One region of the Thalassospira sp. UBA4513 genome, then DNA from elsewhere that is predicted to be linked to it. Evidence: predicted binding sites of a transcription regulator. Region 1 holds the regulator's gene; each other region holds the start of a gene.

Region 1 (3,830 bases):
GCGCGCGCGCATCGGCATGGTGTTCCAGAAACCGAACCCGTTCCCGAAATCGATCTATGACAACGTGGCCTATGGCCCGCGTATTCATGGTCTGGTCAATTCGCGTGACGAACTTGATGAAATCGTCATGACCTCGCTTGAACGTGCAGGCCTTCTCAAGGAAGTCAAAGATCGCCTGCAATCGCCGGCAACCGGTCTTTCCGGTGGTCAGCAGCAGCGCCTTTGCATTGCGCGTGCGGTTGCCGTCAGCCCGGAAGTCATCCTGATGGATGAGCCGTGCTCGGCCCTTGATCCGATTGCGACCGCCAAGGTCGAGGAACTGATAGACGAGTTGCGTTCGAACTACACGATCGTGATCGTGACCCACTCCATGCAGCAGGCCGCCCGTGTGTCGCAGCGCACCGCGTTCTTCCACCTTGGAAAGCTGGTTGAAGTCGGTGAAACCGATCAGATCTTTACCAACCCGAAGGACGAACGCACCAAGGGTTACATTACCGGCCGCTTCGGTTAAGCGACGCCAGGAGTACGCATAAATGGCTGATGAACATACCCATATCGTAAGTTCGTTCGACGAGGAACTGACCCGTCTGAACAACATCATTTCGCAAATGGGCGGGCTTGCTGAAAGCCAGCTTATTTCCTCGATCAGATCCATCGTCAAACGCGATTCCGAACTGGCCGAGAAAGTCATCCTGTCCGATCAGCGCATTGATGTGCTCGAACAGGAAGTCCAGGACTTTGCCGTCCGTCTTCTGGCCCTGCGTCAGCCGATGGCAGATGACCTGCGTCAGGTGGTGACGGCCCTTAAGCTGTCAAACGACCTTGAACGCATTGGCGACCTTGCCAAAAACATCGCCAAACGCGCGCAGGTGCTGAACCAGATCCCGCCGATCCGTCCGGTTCAGGCGATCCCGAACATGGCCAAGCTGGCCCAGGAAATCATCAAGGATGTCCTGGATGCCTATATCGAAAGCGACGCCGAAAAGGCCCACCGGGTCTGGGAACGCGATCAGGAAGTCGACGATATGTACAATTCGCTGTTCCGCGAATTGCTGACCTACATGATGGAAGATCCGCGCAACATTACCGCATCGACCCATCTGTTGTTCATTGCCAAGAACATCGAACGTATCGGTGATCACGCAACCAATATCGCCGAAACGATCTATTACCGGATCAAGGGCGAAGACCTGCCGGGGATTGACCGGCCAAAAAACGACGCAGCGAACTTCGCTGTTGTCGAACCGAATGACTGACACGGGAGCATAGGAAGATGGACCCAACGGTTCTTATCGTCGAGGACGAGGCAGCAATCGTAACCATGTTGCGCTACAACCTCGAACGCGAGGGGATGCAGGTTGTCGAAGCCGGTGACGGTGACGAAGCGTTGAAAATTCTGGCTGAAACCCATGTCGATCTGGTTTTGCTCGACTGGATGCTGCCGGTGATGTCGGGGATCGAGGTCTGCCGTCAGATCCGCCGCAAGCCTGAAAGCCGCGATTTGCCGGTGATCATGGTGACAGCACGTGGCGAAGAAGGCGACCGCATCCGCGGTCTTGATACCGGGGCTGATGACTATGTCACCAAGCCGTTTGCCATTGGCGAGCTGCTCGCCCGTATCCGCGCGCTTTTGCGCCGGTCCGGTCCGGCGCAACCACAAGGGCAGTTGATCTATTCCGACATCGAAATGGATCTCGCCGCCCACCGGGTCAGCCGCAATGGAAAATCGATCCATCTTGGCCCGACCGAGTTCCGTCTGCTGCGCTATTTCCTCGAACATCCGGGGCGGGTTTTCTCGCGCGAACAGTTGCTTAACGCGGTTTGGGGCCCGAATATCTATGTCGAAACCCGCACAGTCGACGTGCATATCCGCCGCCTGCGCAAGGCGCTCAATGACGTCAAGGGCACGCGCGATATCATCCGCACCGTCCGTGCGGCGGGCTATGCACTGGACTCTGAAACCGCTGCCTAAGCCGGTTTCGATACGCGATCTAATGAAAAACCCCCGCTGCAGCGTGCCGCGGGGGTTTTTGTTCTAAGGCCGTAACGTCTTCAGTTTTTTTTCTTCGCCGGTTTGTCCGCATTCTCCGAACCTGACGGTTTGCGCTGCGGGCGCGGCGCCAGTTCGTTCATCAACAGCATGTCCGCACGGCGGAATTTGGCGATTTCGGCATCAATATCTTCCTGCGGCACGTCGCACGCCGCCAAAACGTGATCGGATAACCGCAACCCGGTTTCGAGAACTTCCGGGATGGCGGCATCCGCCCCATGGCGCGACAGCGGCCCGATATGGGTGATGTCCTGCGCGCGGGCAAAGATCTTCAGATGCGGGTAATGCTGGCGCAAAAGGGCGACCGTCTTCTCGGTCGCATGCGGGTTCCCCATGGCAACAACCGCAATTTTTGCCTCATCCGTGTGTGCCGCCCGGAAAGTTTCCGGTCTGGACCCGTCGGCAAAGTAAACCGGAAGGCCTTCTGCCCGGCCGCGTGAAACCTGCTGTGCATCACTATCAAGCACCAGGAACGGAATGTTGCGCGTCTTGAGCAACCGGGCCAGAACCCGGCCAACACGGCCGCTTCCGATCACCAGAACATGCTGGTGGATGCCCTCGGACTCCTCGGCAATCTTGCCAAGCTGGTCTTCTTCCTTGGGATGAAGCTTTTCCTCGATCTTGTGACCAAGGCTGATAAGCGTCGGGGTCAGCGCCATCGAAATCGCCACCACCGGGATCAGCATGGCGGCCATTTCAAGCGGCACCGCGCCATTTTGCGCGGCCAGGGCAAACATCACAAAGGCAAATTCACCGCCGGCGGCCAAGCTCATGGCTACCCGGATGGCAAGGCCGGTTTCAAACCGGATCGCGCGTGCCAGAACGAACAAAACCGCCGTCTTGATCACCAGCAACAGCACCAGCCACATGACGATGGTGCCAAATTCGTTATAAACAACGTCGGCATCAACCGACATGCCCACCGACATAAAGAACAGCGACAGGAACACGCCGCGGAACGGCGAGATATCGGCTTCGATCTGATGACGGAATTCGGTTTCGGCCAACATCACCCCGGCGATAAACGCACCCAGCGCCATTGAAAGCCCGGAAACCTCGGTCAATGTGCTTGCGGCTAGCACAACAAAAAGCGTGCCGATGGCAAACAGTTCCGGGTTCTTGAGCGACGCGATATAGCGAAACAGACGCGGCAACACATACCGCCCGACGAGTAACAGCAACGCGACCGACCCGAAACCAAGCAGGATGCTCATCCACGGGCTGGTTTCCGTGCCGGCATCACCTGCCGCCTGCACCATGATCAGGAACGGACCAACCGCCACGTCCTGCAATAACAAAATGGCAAGGGCCGCACGGCCAAACCGGGTATTAAGCTGCTTGTCATCGGAAAGCTGTTTGAGGATGATCGCGGTCGATGAAAGCGCAAGGGCCCCTGCAATCACCAGGGCCGTCGGCAGCGGGAATTCCATGACAACCAGAAGCCCCAGAAGGGCTGCCATCGACACCAGAATTTGCAAAACGCCCAGACCGGCAAACCGCCCGCCAATCACCCGCAAACGATCCCGCGAAAGCTCCAGCCCGATCATGAACAGCAGGAAAACCACGCCCAGTTCGGCAACGGTGGAAATGTCTTCGCGTTCGGAAATCAGGCCAAAGCCGAACGGCCCGATAAAGAACCCGCCAATCAGAAAGCCGATGATCGAATTCGCACGCAGCTTGTGCGCAATCGGCACCGCAATGATTGCGGCAGTCAGAATAAGAAACAGCTCAAACAGGACGCTGTGATGCATGGCGAAATTCGTTCCGGAAGGCGGTCAAA
Region 2 (3,830 bases), on a different contig from region 1:
CCGGATGCATACGCGACGGCACCAGGAAGTCGCGTGCGCCTTCCGGCGAACTTGCGGTCAGGATCGGCGTCTGGATTTCAAGGAAGCCCTGTGCGGTCATTTTCTGACGCATGGCCGAAATCACCTGCGAACGCAGAACGATGTTCTTGTGAACGCTCTCGCGACGCAGATCGAGATAACGGTGACGCAGGCGAACTTCCTCGCCGTATTCGACATCGCCAAACACCGGCATCGGCAGAACTTCGGCCGAAGACTGAACTTCGATGTTCGATGCATAAACTTCGATCTCGCCGGTCGGCAAGTTCGGGTTGATGGTCTCGGCCGTACGTTTGACAACCTTGCCATCGACCGTGATCACGCTTTCAGCACGCGCTTTATCAAGCGTCTCGAACAGCGGGCTCGAAATATCGATCACGACCTGGGTGATGCCGTAATGGTCGCGCAGGTCAACGAACAGAAGGTTGCCGTGGTCACGTTTACGGTGAATCCAGCCAGACAGGCGAACTTCCGCATCGGCGTCAGTCGCGCGCAGCGCATTACAGTTATGAGAGCGAAAAGGATGCATTGTCATTCCAGGTTGCTTTGTATTTTGGGCCGCAAATTTGGCCGCAAAGGTGCATGCCAGACCCGCGCTGTCAAACAAAAAACGCACCACAACATGCCCGCCAACCAGTGATTCATGGCGCTTATGTGTGATGTTCCCCTGCCCGATTGGCACGGCATCTCAAAATTTCAGCGGTATAAAACGCGGACAGGCCGCCTTCGTCAAGTGCCAGTAATGCAGATCAGCAAATCATTGGGTGATTGGTTCCGCGCTAATCTTGATCGCCTGAAGATCCTTGACCTTGATAAAGTCGATCAGCCGTCCACTGCCCGGTGTGATTTCGCCCCAGTGATCAACATCGAACTCGAAATGCGCAAGTCCGCAAGTCGGGTATTTGCGCGCCATGATCTCGCGGGCCTCAATATTGCCACCGCCATACAGCGACTGGGCAAAAATCTCGATACCCGGATTATGGCCGATGAACATCACATGCTTGGCGTCTTCGTGGGTGTGATGCAGGTTTTCAAGCAATACCCGTTCGCTGGCCATATACAGGTCTTCGTTATAGATCACATCGGCATCGGTTGCGAAATCCCGCCCCAAAAGACCAAGGGTCTGCACCGCACGTGCTGCCGTCGAACACCAGATCAGGTCCGGCACCAGTTCATGCTGACGCAGATAGCGGCCCATAAAGGGTGCTGCCTTTTCACCACGACGGTTCAGTTCGCGGTCATGGTCGGCCCGACCCGGATCCGCCCAGCTTGATTTGGCATGCCGAAGCAACAACAGCGTTTTCATGTCTTCGTGTCTTAAGCAGTCGCGAACGATGATCAAACGGTGTTCTTCCATGCCATATCACACGCCGTGACGCCATTATAAAAACTGACACATAAATTTAAGAAAATTGCACCCACCCAAGCAGTTATCCTATACTCCATTTGCAACCGGGAACTGTCGCATAAGTTCAAGGACGTTCCCTCAATCCGCAGGAGGCATAGCGTGACACACGCCGCTGCAGTTCAGTCAAGCGCGATCACCATTGATTCGGAAAGCCGCTTCATTAACCGCGAATTATCGTGGCTGGCATTCAACAATCGCGTTCTTGAAGAGGCCCAGAATACCGGCCACCCGCTGCTTGAAAGACTGCGTTTCCTGTCGATTTCGGCCAGCAACCTCGATGAATTCTATATGGTTCGCGTCGCCGGCCTCGTCGGCCAGGTCCGCGCCGGCATGACCAAGGTCAGTCAGGATGGCATGAGCCCGTCCGAACAGCTTCGCGCCATTACCTTTGATGCCAACCAGTTGATGCAGGATCAGCAACGCGTCTGGCGTCAGCTCAGCAGCGAGATGGAAAAACAGGGCATCTCGGTCATCGATCAGGGCGACCTGACCCAGACCGACCGCAAATGGCTTGATGGCTATTTCACGCGCGAAATCTTCCCGACGCTGACCCCGCTTGCCATTGATCCGTCGCACCCCTTCCCGTTCATTCCCAACCTTGGCTTTGCCATCGTCATGCAGCTGTTTGATCCAGCAGACGGGCACAATATGCGCGGGCTTATTCCGGTACCGCAAAAAATCGGCCGCTTCCTGCGCCTGCCGGGCCGCAATGAACGATATCTTCCGGTCGAACAGGCGATATTGCTCTATCTTGGCAAGCTGTTCCCGGGCTTTGATATGATCGAACACGGTTTCTTCCGCGTCATTCGGGACTCGGACGTTGAAATCGAAGAAGAAGCCGAAGATCTGGTGCGCGTTTTCAAAACCGCACTGAAACGTCGCCGTCGCGGCAGCATCATCCGTCTTAAGGTCAACGCGGCAATGCCCGAAGACCTGCTTGATTTCGTCATTGATGAACTTGATGTCGCGCTGGAAGAAGTCGTTAAGGTCGATGGCCTTCTTGGCGTTGTTGATGTTAAACAGCTGATCGATTCTGATCTGCATCATGACTTGCTGTTCTCGCCCTATGCCGCACGTTATCCGGAACGGGTGCGTGACTTTGGCGGCGATTGCTTTGCCGCGATCAGCAAAAAGGATCTGGTGGTTCATCACCCGTTCGAAGATTTCGACGTGGTGGTGCAGTTCCTGCTGCAGGCCGCCCGTGACCCGGATGTGGTCACCATCAAACAGACGCTGTATCGCACGTCCGAAAACAGTCCGATCGTCAAGGCGCTGATCGCCGCGGCCGAGGCCGGCAAATCCGTCACGGCGATGGTCGAGCTCAAGGCCCGCTTTGACGAAGAAGCCAACCTGCGCTGGGCGGCTGACCTTGAACGTGCGGGCTGCCAGGTGGTCTATGGTTTCCTTGATTGGAAAACGCATGCCAAGGTGTCGCTGGTGGTCCGCCGTGAAACCCACGGCCTCAAGACCTATACCCACTTCGGGACCGGCAACTATCACCCGATCACGGCCAAATTCTATACCGACATCTCGTTCTTCTCGTGCGATCCGGCATTGGGGCGTGATGCGGCCAGCATCTTTAATTTCATGACCGGTTATGCCACCCCGCGCTCGCTTGAAAAAATCGCGATTGCGCCGCATACCCTGCGCCCGACGCTTCTCACCCACATTGATCAGGAGATCGAGAACTGCAAGGCTGGCAAGCCATCTGGCATCTGGGCCAAGATGAACAGTCTGGTCGACCCGGTGGTGATTGATGCGCTTTATCGCGCAAGTCAGGTTGGCGTTCATATCGAATTGATCGTGCGGGGTATTTGCTGTCTGCGTCCGGGGGTTCCGGGTCTTTCGGAAAATATCCGCGTCAAATCGATTGTCGGCCGGTTCCTTGAACATTCGCGCATCGTTGTCTTTGCCAACGGGGCAAAGCTCCCGTCGCGCAAGGCCAAGGCGTTTATTTCGTCCGCCGACTGGATGCCACGCAACCTGAACCGCCGTGTTGAAACTCTGGTTCCGGTTGAAAATCCGACCTGTCAGCAACAGATTGTTGAACAGATCATGATTGCCAACCTGAAAGACACAGCACAGGCATGGCATCTGCAGCCGGACGGCTCCTATGAACGCTGCGAGACAGGTGAAAATGCATTCTCGTCGCACAAGTATTTCATGACCAACCCGTCACTTTCGGGCCGCGGAAGTGCGCTGGATCAAGCCGACCCGAATGTTCCCGTGCTACAGCTAGACGACTAAAAACGACTACAGACGACCAACAGGTGCCAACATCTTATGCTGACTGACCAACGGGCTTCCAACCGCATCGCGATCATAGATGTTGGCTCCAACTCTGTGCGGCTTGTCATTTTTGATGGCATGACCCGCGCACCGATGC
Region 3 (3,830 bases), on a different contig from region 1:
CAAAAGTATCGGTCTTGCTGGGGAAGACGAAGACGTCGGCCGCGGCAAAGGCCGTTGCCAGTTCTTCACCAATTTTTTTGCCGAGAAACTGCGCGTTGGGATATTTGCCCTTGAGCTCATTTAGCTGCGGGCCATCGCCAACGACAAACTTTGTGCCCGGCAGGTCAAGATCCAGGAAGTGGCCGATATTCTTTTCCACCGCAACCCGGCCGACAAACAGCCAGTGCGGTTTTGGGAAATCGCCAAAACTGGCTTCCGGGCGGGGGCGGAACAGGTCCAGATCGACACCGCGTGACCAGATTTGCAAGTTGTTAAAGCCCCAGTCGGACAGTTCCTGACGAAGGGTTTCGGTTGCCACCATGACGGATTGCGATTTGCCGTGGAAATGCTTCATGCCGCGATAAAGGATCGAAAGCGGCAGGCGCCAGCGGGCATGAATATATTCCGGGAAGCGCGTGTGATAGGCGGTCGAAAACGGAATGCCACGCTTAAGGCAATAGGCCCGTGCGGCCTGACCCAGCGGGCCTTCAGTGGAAATGTGGATGGCGACGGGATGAAGGGCCTCGATCATCTTGGCCATTTTACGTTTGGCAAAAAGCGCCAGCCGGATTTCCGGATAGGTCGGGCAGGGGATGGTTTTAAACTGATCGGGCGAGATGACATGAACGTCATGTCCCATCTCGCCCAACTCGCCGCGTACGGTTTCAAGGGTACGGACAACACCGTTGACCTGCGGATACCAGGCATCGGTTACGATCAGTATTTTCATGCAGTCTTTCCAATCGGTGCATCATTGCCCTTTTTCGAAGAGCCCGATGCAGAGTTGCCCGCTTCATGGGCGATACGAAACATGGAAATCAATTTGCCAAGGCCAAGCGACGGGGCGCTTGCCGCATCGTGGCCGGGGCTTGAATGGCTCACTGCCATCTGGCGCATTTCGGCCCAGTGCAGCAGTTCAAGCTTGCCTTCCTTGTCTTCGACAAGGGCAGTACAACTTTCAACCCAGTCACCATCATTGCAATAGAGCACATCGCCGATCTTGCGTTTTTCGGCGTGATGGATATGGCCGCAGACCACGCCATCCACCTTGCGTTTGGCGGCTTCATGGGCGACGGCGTTTTCAAAGTTGCAGATGAACTGAACCGCGTTCTTCACCCGGTTCTTAAGATAAGCCGAAAGCGACCAGTATCCGTAACCAAGGCGGCGGCGAACGCCGTTGAAATAGCGGTTGAGCGTAATGGCAAGGTTGTAGGCGGTATCACCGAGATAGGCCAGCCACTTGGCGTATTTGACGACGCCGTCAAATTCATCGCCATGGATGACCAAAAGGCGCTTGCCATCGGCGGTGACGTGGATATCGTTCATTTTAACGTCGACATGGCCAAAAGTCATATCGACAAACTCGCGGGCGAATTCATCATGGTTCCCGGGGACGAAGATGACTTTGGCGCCATTCTTTGCCTTTTCCATGATTGTCGTGATCACGGCATGATGACTTTCCGGCCAGTACCAGCTTTTCTTGAGGCGCCAGCCGTCAATAATGTCACCCACCAGATAATAGGTGTCTGCCGTCACTTCATTGAGGAAATCCAATAGAAGGTCTGCCTGACATCCACGTGTCCCCAGATGGACGTCTGAAATCCAGACCGTGCGGTAATGCGGTTGCAGCGTCATCGCTGTCATTGCCGCTCCTCCGTATCCTGCCAAAAGGATGGCTGGAATTCGACAGTTTGTCTTGCCGAATACTGTTCCAAGCCAGTATCGGTTTAAAACAAATCGTTCGATTATATAACCCGTTCACAGAAATTTCGCAGTTCTGTAAAGCAACTGTTACATGTTTTATTTCATATGGTAGGTGCTGTGAAAAATTTATTTCATTTTTATTTCGGAAGTGGGTCCAAATGACCGATGCGGATGTGACTGTCATCTTCAATCCACGTGCCGGTGGCAATAAACAGCGGTTTTTATCCCAGATATTGCAACATGCCGGCATCAAGGTGGAGTTGCTGCAAACCACTCATCCCGGTCACGCCCGCGAACTGGCCCGCAAGGTCCGTGCCCATCAACGCTTGTTTGTTGCCGGCGGCGACGGGTCGCTTAACGAGGCATTAAACGGATTGCTTGATGCCCAGATTGACGGGCACGAGGTCCCGCCACTTGGCATCATCCCGCTTGGAACGGCCAATGTGCTTGCGGTCGAGGTCGGGCTTGAAATCCGCGCACGCGCGATTGCCGACTATATCAATAACCCCGGCATGGTCTGGGTGCGTCCGGGACTGGTTAATGGCCGGGCGTTCTTTTTGATGGTCGGCATGGGGGCCGATGCCGATACGGTCGCCAATGTTTCGCTTCGCCTCAAACGCCTGATTGGTAAGGGGGCCTATGTTTTGGAAGGCCTTCGCAACATCTTTTTCCCGCGTCATCGTGATTTTGAAGTCAGTATTGGCCGGGAAAATTATCGAGTGTCGGGTGTGGTTGTAACCCATGCGCAACATTACGGCGGGGCATTTGTCATATCGCCCGATGCCAGCCTGACGGCCAACAGCCTTGATGTTGTGCTGATGCCGGGCAACGGGATCGGGGCCTTGTCGCGTTATGGTCTGGCACTGACACTTAATCGGTTGCATGCCCAAAGTGACGTTTCGGTGGTCCGGGCGGAGCGCATCACGATCACCAGTCATTGCGGACCAGCCCCGCTTCAGATTGACGGCGAAAGTGCCGGGAAACTGCCGTGTGAAATCAGCTTGTCCCCCTATCCTGTGCGATTGATGGTGCCGCCGGCCTATGCCGCATTGTCTTCAATGACCGATCACCCGTCACCTGATCTGCTTCGGATCGCTGCGGATTAAAAGAAATCGCTTCCAAACTTCATTCCTCTGGCTGTCGGGTTGTCTTGGTCAAACGCCTGGATTTCTGCGCTTTATTACGCATCTGTGATGGAATGCTAGTGGGTTCTTGAAGTTGAACTTCTTTTTTCCAATTTAATTATAAGGGGATAAGTGCGTGCCCCCTCTCCGTTTGAGGATATTGGGCACCGAGACAATTCCGCTAGATCGCATCGGTGAGCGTAGATGGTTGTCTTCGCCTTACAAGGAGTTTGACGATGGTTTCGGGGTCCTCTGCTTTGGTTCTCAACTCAGGTGTGTTGGCTGACATGCAGATAAAAACAAAAATTCTGGCTGGTTTTGCCGTGGTACTGGCAATTCTCATTTCGGCACTTGCCTTTGCGTATTTCACCTTTGTTGCTGTTTCACATGATGTGGATGAATATGCCCATTATGTCGAAGAAGCCGCGCTGATCAGCGAGATTGAGACGCAGTTCCTGCGCTTTAACAGTCACGCGCGTGAATTTGCCAATACGGCTGATCCGGCAGATGCCGAAGCCGTGTTTACCTATGCCAAGCAGCTTGAGCTGATGCTTAAAGACGCGCAGTCGCAATTCATGGTCGAAGAACATCGCAATCGCATTGAACACATCGCCGAAGAGCTTGATGCCTATCTGGCAAGCTTCGCCTCGGCCAAAAACCTGAGCGACGAATACCATTCCCTGATCCTGGATCGCCTTGAACCCGACGGGATCAAGATCGTTGCCGATCTCGACAAGCTTGTTGCCCATGCGCAGAACACCGGCGATCTTGAACTCCTCAAACGTTCAGTCGCGGCACGTGAACATGCGCTTCTGGCAAGGTTGTATGCCAATATCCTGATTGGCCGTCAGGATGACAGCTTTGGCGCGAAGTCCGCCGATGAATTTGCCAAGCTTGAGACCGCACTGGGCAGCATTGGTGATCAACCATTGCCTGGCGAACTTTCCAGTGTTCTGAAGGAAG
Region 4 (3,830 bases), on a different contig from region 1:
GACCATTGCCGCCAATGATCTGCAGCGTGATCTTTTGTTGCCAACACTGTTTCGCAATCTGGAAGGCGCGCTTGCCAATATCCGGATGACGGTGGTGCCGTCCCTTCTGCCCGGACCGGCCTTGTTGCGTGAAAATCATTGCGACCTTCTGATTTCGCCGCGGCCACCCGAAGGTGTGGATATCGTGCAAAAGCGTCTTCTGACCGATCATTACATGGTGTTTTATGATCCGGACATGCGCGACGCCCCGCAAAGCGATGATGATTATCTATCCGCGCGCCATATCACGGTGCGCTATGGCAATAATCGCACGCTTGAGTTTGACGAGATGCTTGAAAATCAGGATGTTGAACGCAACATCGTTTTGCGAGTACCTAACTTTACCGCCATTGCCGAATTCCTGCGCGGAAGCAATATGATCGCAACCTTGCCAAGCCTTCTCGAAAAACATGCGCTGCGTGATTTTGCCCGTGCGCCGATGCCGCTCGCGGGTTTAAAAAGGGGCACGCTTGATCTTCCTATTTTCATGTGTTGGCACCAACGCTATCAGCACGACCCATCGCATCTCTGGTTACGCGAACAGCTTGAAGATGTTGCCACATCCAGATTGCGCATGCCGATAGAACACCCAGTTTCGCAACCCACAGATCACGGGCAGGCCCCGCAAAGGACATCATGACGATTACTGAAATCATCTATTGGCTTGAACTGGCAGGGGTCGCCGTTTTTGCGATTACCGGCGCGCTTGAGGCATCCCGTCGTCAGATGGACATGGTCGGATTTGTCCTGATTGCGACCTTTACCGGCATCGGCGGCGGCACTGTGCGCGATGTCATTACCGGGGCAACACCGGTTTTCTGGATACGCGACACCACTTGGCTTGTGACCTGCATCGGGGCTGCTGTCATCACCTACTTCACCGCCCATCTGGTTGAACGACGTTATGTTGCCTTGCTGTGGCTCGATGCACTGGGACTGGCAATGTTCGGGGTCACCGGGGCGGCCATCGGCCTTAATCTGGGCGTATCCCCGTTGGTCGCAATCGTTCTGGGCATGATCACGGCCACCTTTGGCGGGATGGTGCGTGATGTTGTCTGTAATGAAATCCCGCTGATTCTTCGCCCGGAGATTTATATCACCTGTGCGCTGGTCGGTGCAGGGATCTATGTGATTGGCACTGCGATCCTTGATTTGCCGCGCGGGCCGATTGCCGTGATTGCGTTCTTTGCCGCATTCCTGATGCGGGCATGTGCGATCAAGTTCAAGCTAAGCTTCCCGGTCTACAGGGCCCGTCCGGGTCGGGAATACTAGGGCAGCACACTCGCTGTCCCGTGCCCTACTCGACGATCAACTGAACCCGGTCGCTTGAAAAGGCGGTCACACCGTATTCGATTGGCGCACCAGCGGAATCAACGTCGACACTTTCCGTCGAAATCACTGGTCGATTGCGCGCCTGTTTAAGCAGGTTGGCAACACGTGATGACGGAAGCGTTGCCGAAATGCGCGTGGTCTTTCGTGTGTAGTCATCAATCCCGAAGCGTTTGAAGGCCTCTGTAAGCGATTTGGTTTCGACAAATATCTCGACAATGCCATCAAAGCGCGCGGCCGGGAGATAACTTGTCGCGACGGCAAGCGGCACACCATCGGCCTCGGAGACTGAAAACAACTCGATCACCCGCGTGCCCGATTTGACATCGAGGAACTGCGCGATGGTCGAATTGGCTTTGAGGACCTCGGACGAGATCAGGCGTTTATCAGGCAAGCGATGACGGCCCGATACGATCTGCGAAAACCGGGTTTTGGAACCAAGCGGGTAGTCAAGGATCTGTTCCTGAACAAAGGCGCCGCGCCCCTGTTCGACACGAACAACATTGGAATCGACAAGTGCCGCCATGGCGCGGCGCACCGTATGACGATTCACCCCAAAGCGCCGGACCAATTCCATCTCGGTCGGCATCTTTTCGCCCGGTGTGAAAACGCCCTCGGAAATATCAGCCAGAAGCTGCTTTTCTATTTGCTTCCAAATAGATAGGCCCGGTTCCCAATCCATTACAATCCCCGTTCACAAAACTTTCACCGCAAGACCTTTGCCTTTGCTGCTGGATCGTCTTATAACGTCAATAGGTATAGACGTCTAGACAAATTTTGAATTTGTCGACATAAGTTGAAAAGGGATCAGTTTGATGACGGCGCACCCCGCCCCGAATGCCCGGACAGATCAAAACCGGAATGCAGACACCCCCACCGATCCGCATATTGCCGCGCGCCAAAAATGGATGTCGGTTCTGGCCCGCACATCCCGTGCCCGCCTTGAAACCGAATGGTCAGAAAATCACAGCAATGAAAGCTGGACCAACCTGCGCGAACCGCAAATCGGCATGGTGATGGTCCGCGGCCGTGCTGGTGGCGCCGGGCAGCGTTTCAACCTTGGTGAAATGACCGTGACGCGTTGTGCCGTCACGCTGTCAGACGGCACAGTCGGGCATTCCTACGTCAAGGGACGTGATCGTATTCAGGCGCAATATGCCGCCCTGTTTGATGCGGTGATGCTGCGCGACGGATCGGCACGCGATTTCATCGAGACCCTGGCCGCCGAACAGGCCGCAGCCAAACGCGATCATGCGCGCAAGGTTGCCGCCACCAAAGTTGATTTCTTCACCCTTGTCCGCGGAGAAGACGAATGACGCCCCAACCCCAATCACCCCGCGCCCAGACAAGTGAATTGCTGCCCGGTTTTGACCATGCGGCCTTTGATTCAAACGCTGTTTTCCGCGCCCTGTTGGATGCCATGTCGCGTCCGGGTCGCATTTATGATTTGCCGGTCAGTATTTCCGCACCCGATGGCCTGAACAAAGCCGCCACTGCAACGCTTCTTGCCATGGCAGATATGGATACGACCATCTGGCTATCGCCAAGTTGCGCGACCAAGGCCGCCGGCGATCATTTGAAATTCCATTGCGGTTGCCCGCTCAGCACGGATGTCAAACAGGCCGATTTTGCGGTTGCGCGCATTTCCGATGATCTGTCCTTTGTCACCGATCTTGCCGTTGGCAATGCGGAATACCCGGATCAATCGGCAACCCTGATCCTGATGGTCGATGAGATTTCAGATCGCCCGTCCATGACCCTAAAGGGGCCGGGCATCAAGGATACGCACAACCTATGCATCGAGGGCCTGCCCGCAAGCTTCCATGCATGGCGCGCAGAAAACCATCACCTGTTTCCCTGCGGCGTTGATGTGATTTTCGCAAGCGAAACCCAGATCGCCGCCCTGTCGCGCACCACCCGGATCGAGGTCAATTAATCATGTATGTTGCAGTAAAAGGTGGCGAACGCGCCATCAATAATGCGCACAAGCTTCTGGCCGAGCAGCGCCGCGGCGACAAGACCATCGCCGAAATCGAAACCGATCAGATCGAACAGCAACTCTCGCTGTCCGTCACCCGGGTCATGGCCGAAGGGTCGCTTTATGATCGCGATCTGGCCGCCCTTGCCATCAAGCAGGCCCGTGGTGATCTGATCGAGGCGATTTTTTTGATGCGGGCCTATCGCACGACGCTGCCACGTTTTGCCTTTTCCAAGCCAATCAAAACCGCCGAAATGGATGTATCGCGCCGAATTTCGGCAACCTTCAAGGACTTGCCCGGCGGACAGATTTTGGGCCCGACCTTTGACTACACCCATCGTCTGCTGGATTTCACCCTGATGGCCAATGGCGAGGCACCGACCGAGGCACCAAGTGGTGAAAATCCGGTCGATGAGAACATGCCACGCGTTTTGGATGACATCCTGAACTATGAAGGTCTTATTCAGGATGAACCGGTGCCGGT

Evidence for each region. Region 1 encodes PhoB, which activates phosphate uptake and scavenging genes when phosphate is short. Its sites were predicted from a motif close to TNTCATAAAACTGTCA; they were not measured.
Region 2: the regulator PhoB is predicted to act here: its motif matches at 1,417-1,432, upstream of B2T33_RS10730 (RNA degradosome polyphosphate kinase).
Region 3: the regulator PhoB is predicted to act here: its motif matches at 1,873-1,888, upstream of B2T33_RS07045 (diacylglycerol/lipid kinase family protein).
Region 4: the regulator PhoB is predicted to act here: its motif matches at 2,061-2,076, upstream of phnF (phosphonate metabolism transcriptional regulator PhnF).

The regions. Positions count from the first base shown of each region.
Region 1 is NZ_DGMR01000039.1:384,057-387,886, forward strand. Features, by position in the region: gene pstB (phosphate ABC transporter ATP-binding protein PstB) at 1-511, shown strand, start outside; gene phoU (phosphate signaling complex protein PhoU) at 534-1,256, shown strand; gene phoB (phosphate regulon transcriptional regulator PhoB) at 1,274-1,972, shown strand; gene B2T33_RS18635 (cation:proton antiporter) at 2,053-3,801, opposite strand.
Region 2 is NZ_DGMR01000026.1:8,032-11,861, forward strand. Features, by position in the region: partial or broken gene B2T33_RS10720 (amino acid--tRNA ligase-related protein) at 1-565, opposite strand, end outside; gene B2T33_RS10725 (SixA phosphatase family protein) at 794-1,342, opposite strand; gene B2T33_RS10730 (RNA degradosome polyphosphate kinase) at 1,544-3,691, shown strand; gene ppx (exopolyphosphatase) at 3,728-3,830, shown strand, end outside.
Region 3 is NZ_DGMR01000019.1:95,266-99,095, reverse strand. Features, by position in the region: gene B2T33_RS07055 (glycosyltransferase family 4 protein) at 1-769, opposite strand, end outside; gene B2T33_RS07050 (UDP-2,3-diacylglucosamine diphosphatase) at 766-1,683, opposite strand; gene B2T33_RS07045 (diacylglycerol/lipid kinase family protein) at 1,902-2,849, shown strand; gene B2T33_RS07040 (methyl-accepting chemotaxis protein) at 3,155-3,830, shown strand, end outside.
Region 4 is NZ_DGMR01000035.1:40,407-44,236, reverse strand. Features, by position in the region: gene B2T33_RS14265 (LysR family transcriptional regulator) at 1-679, shown strand, start outside; gene B2T33_RS14260 (trimeric intracellular cation channel family protein) at 676-1,311, shown strand; gene phnF (phosphonate metabolism transcriptional regulator PhnF) at 1,337-2,050, opposite strand; gene phnG (phosphonate C-P lyase system protein PhnG) at 2,184-2,684, shown strand; gene phnH (phosphonate C-P lyase system protein PhnH) at 2,681-3,304, shown strand; partial or broken gene B2T33_RS14240 (carbon-phosphorus lyase complex subunit PhnI) at 3,307-3,830, shown strand, end outside.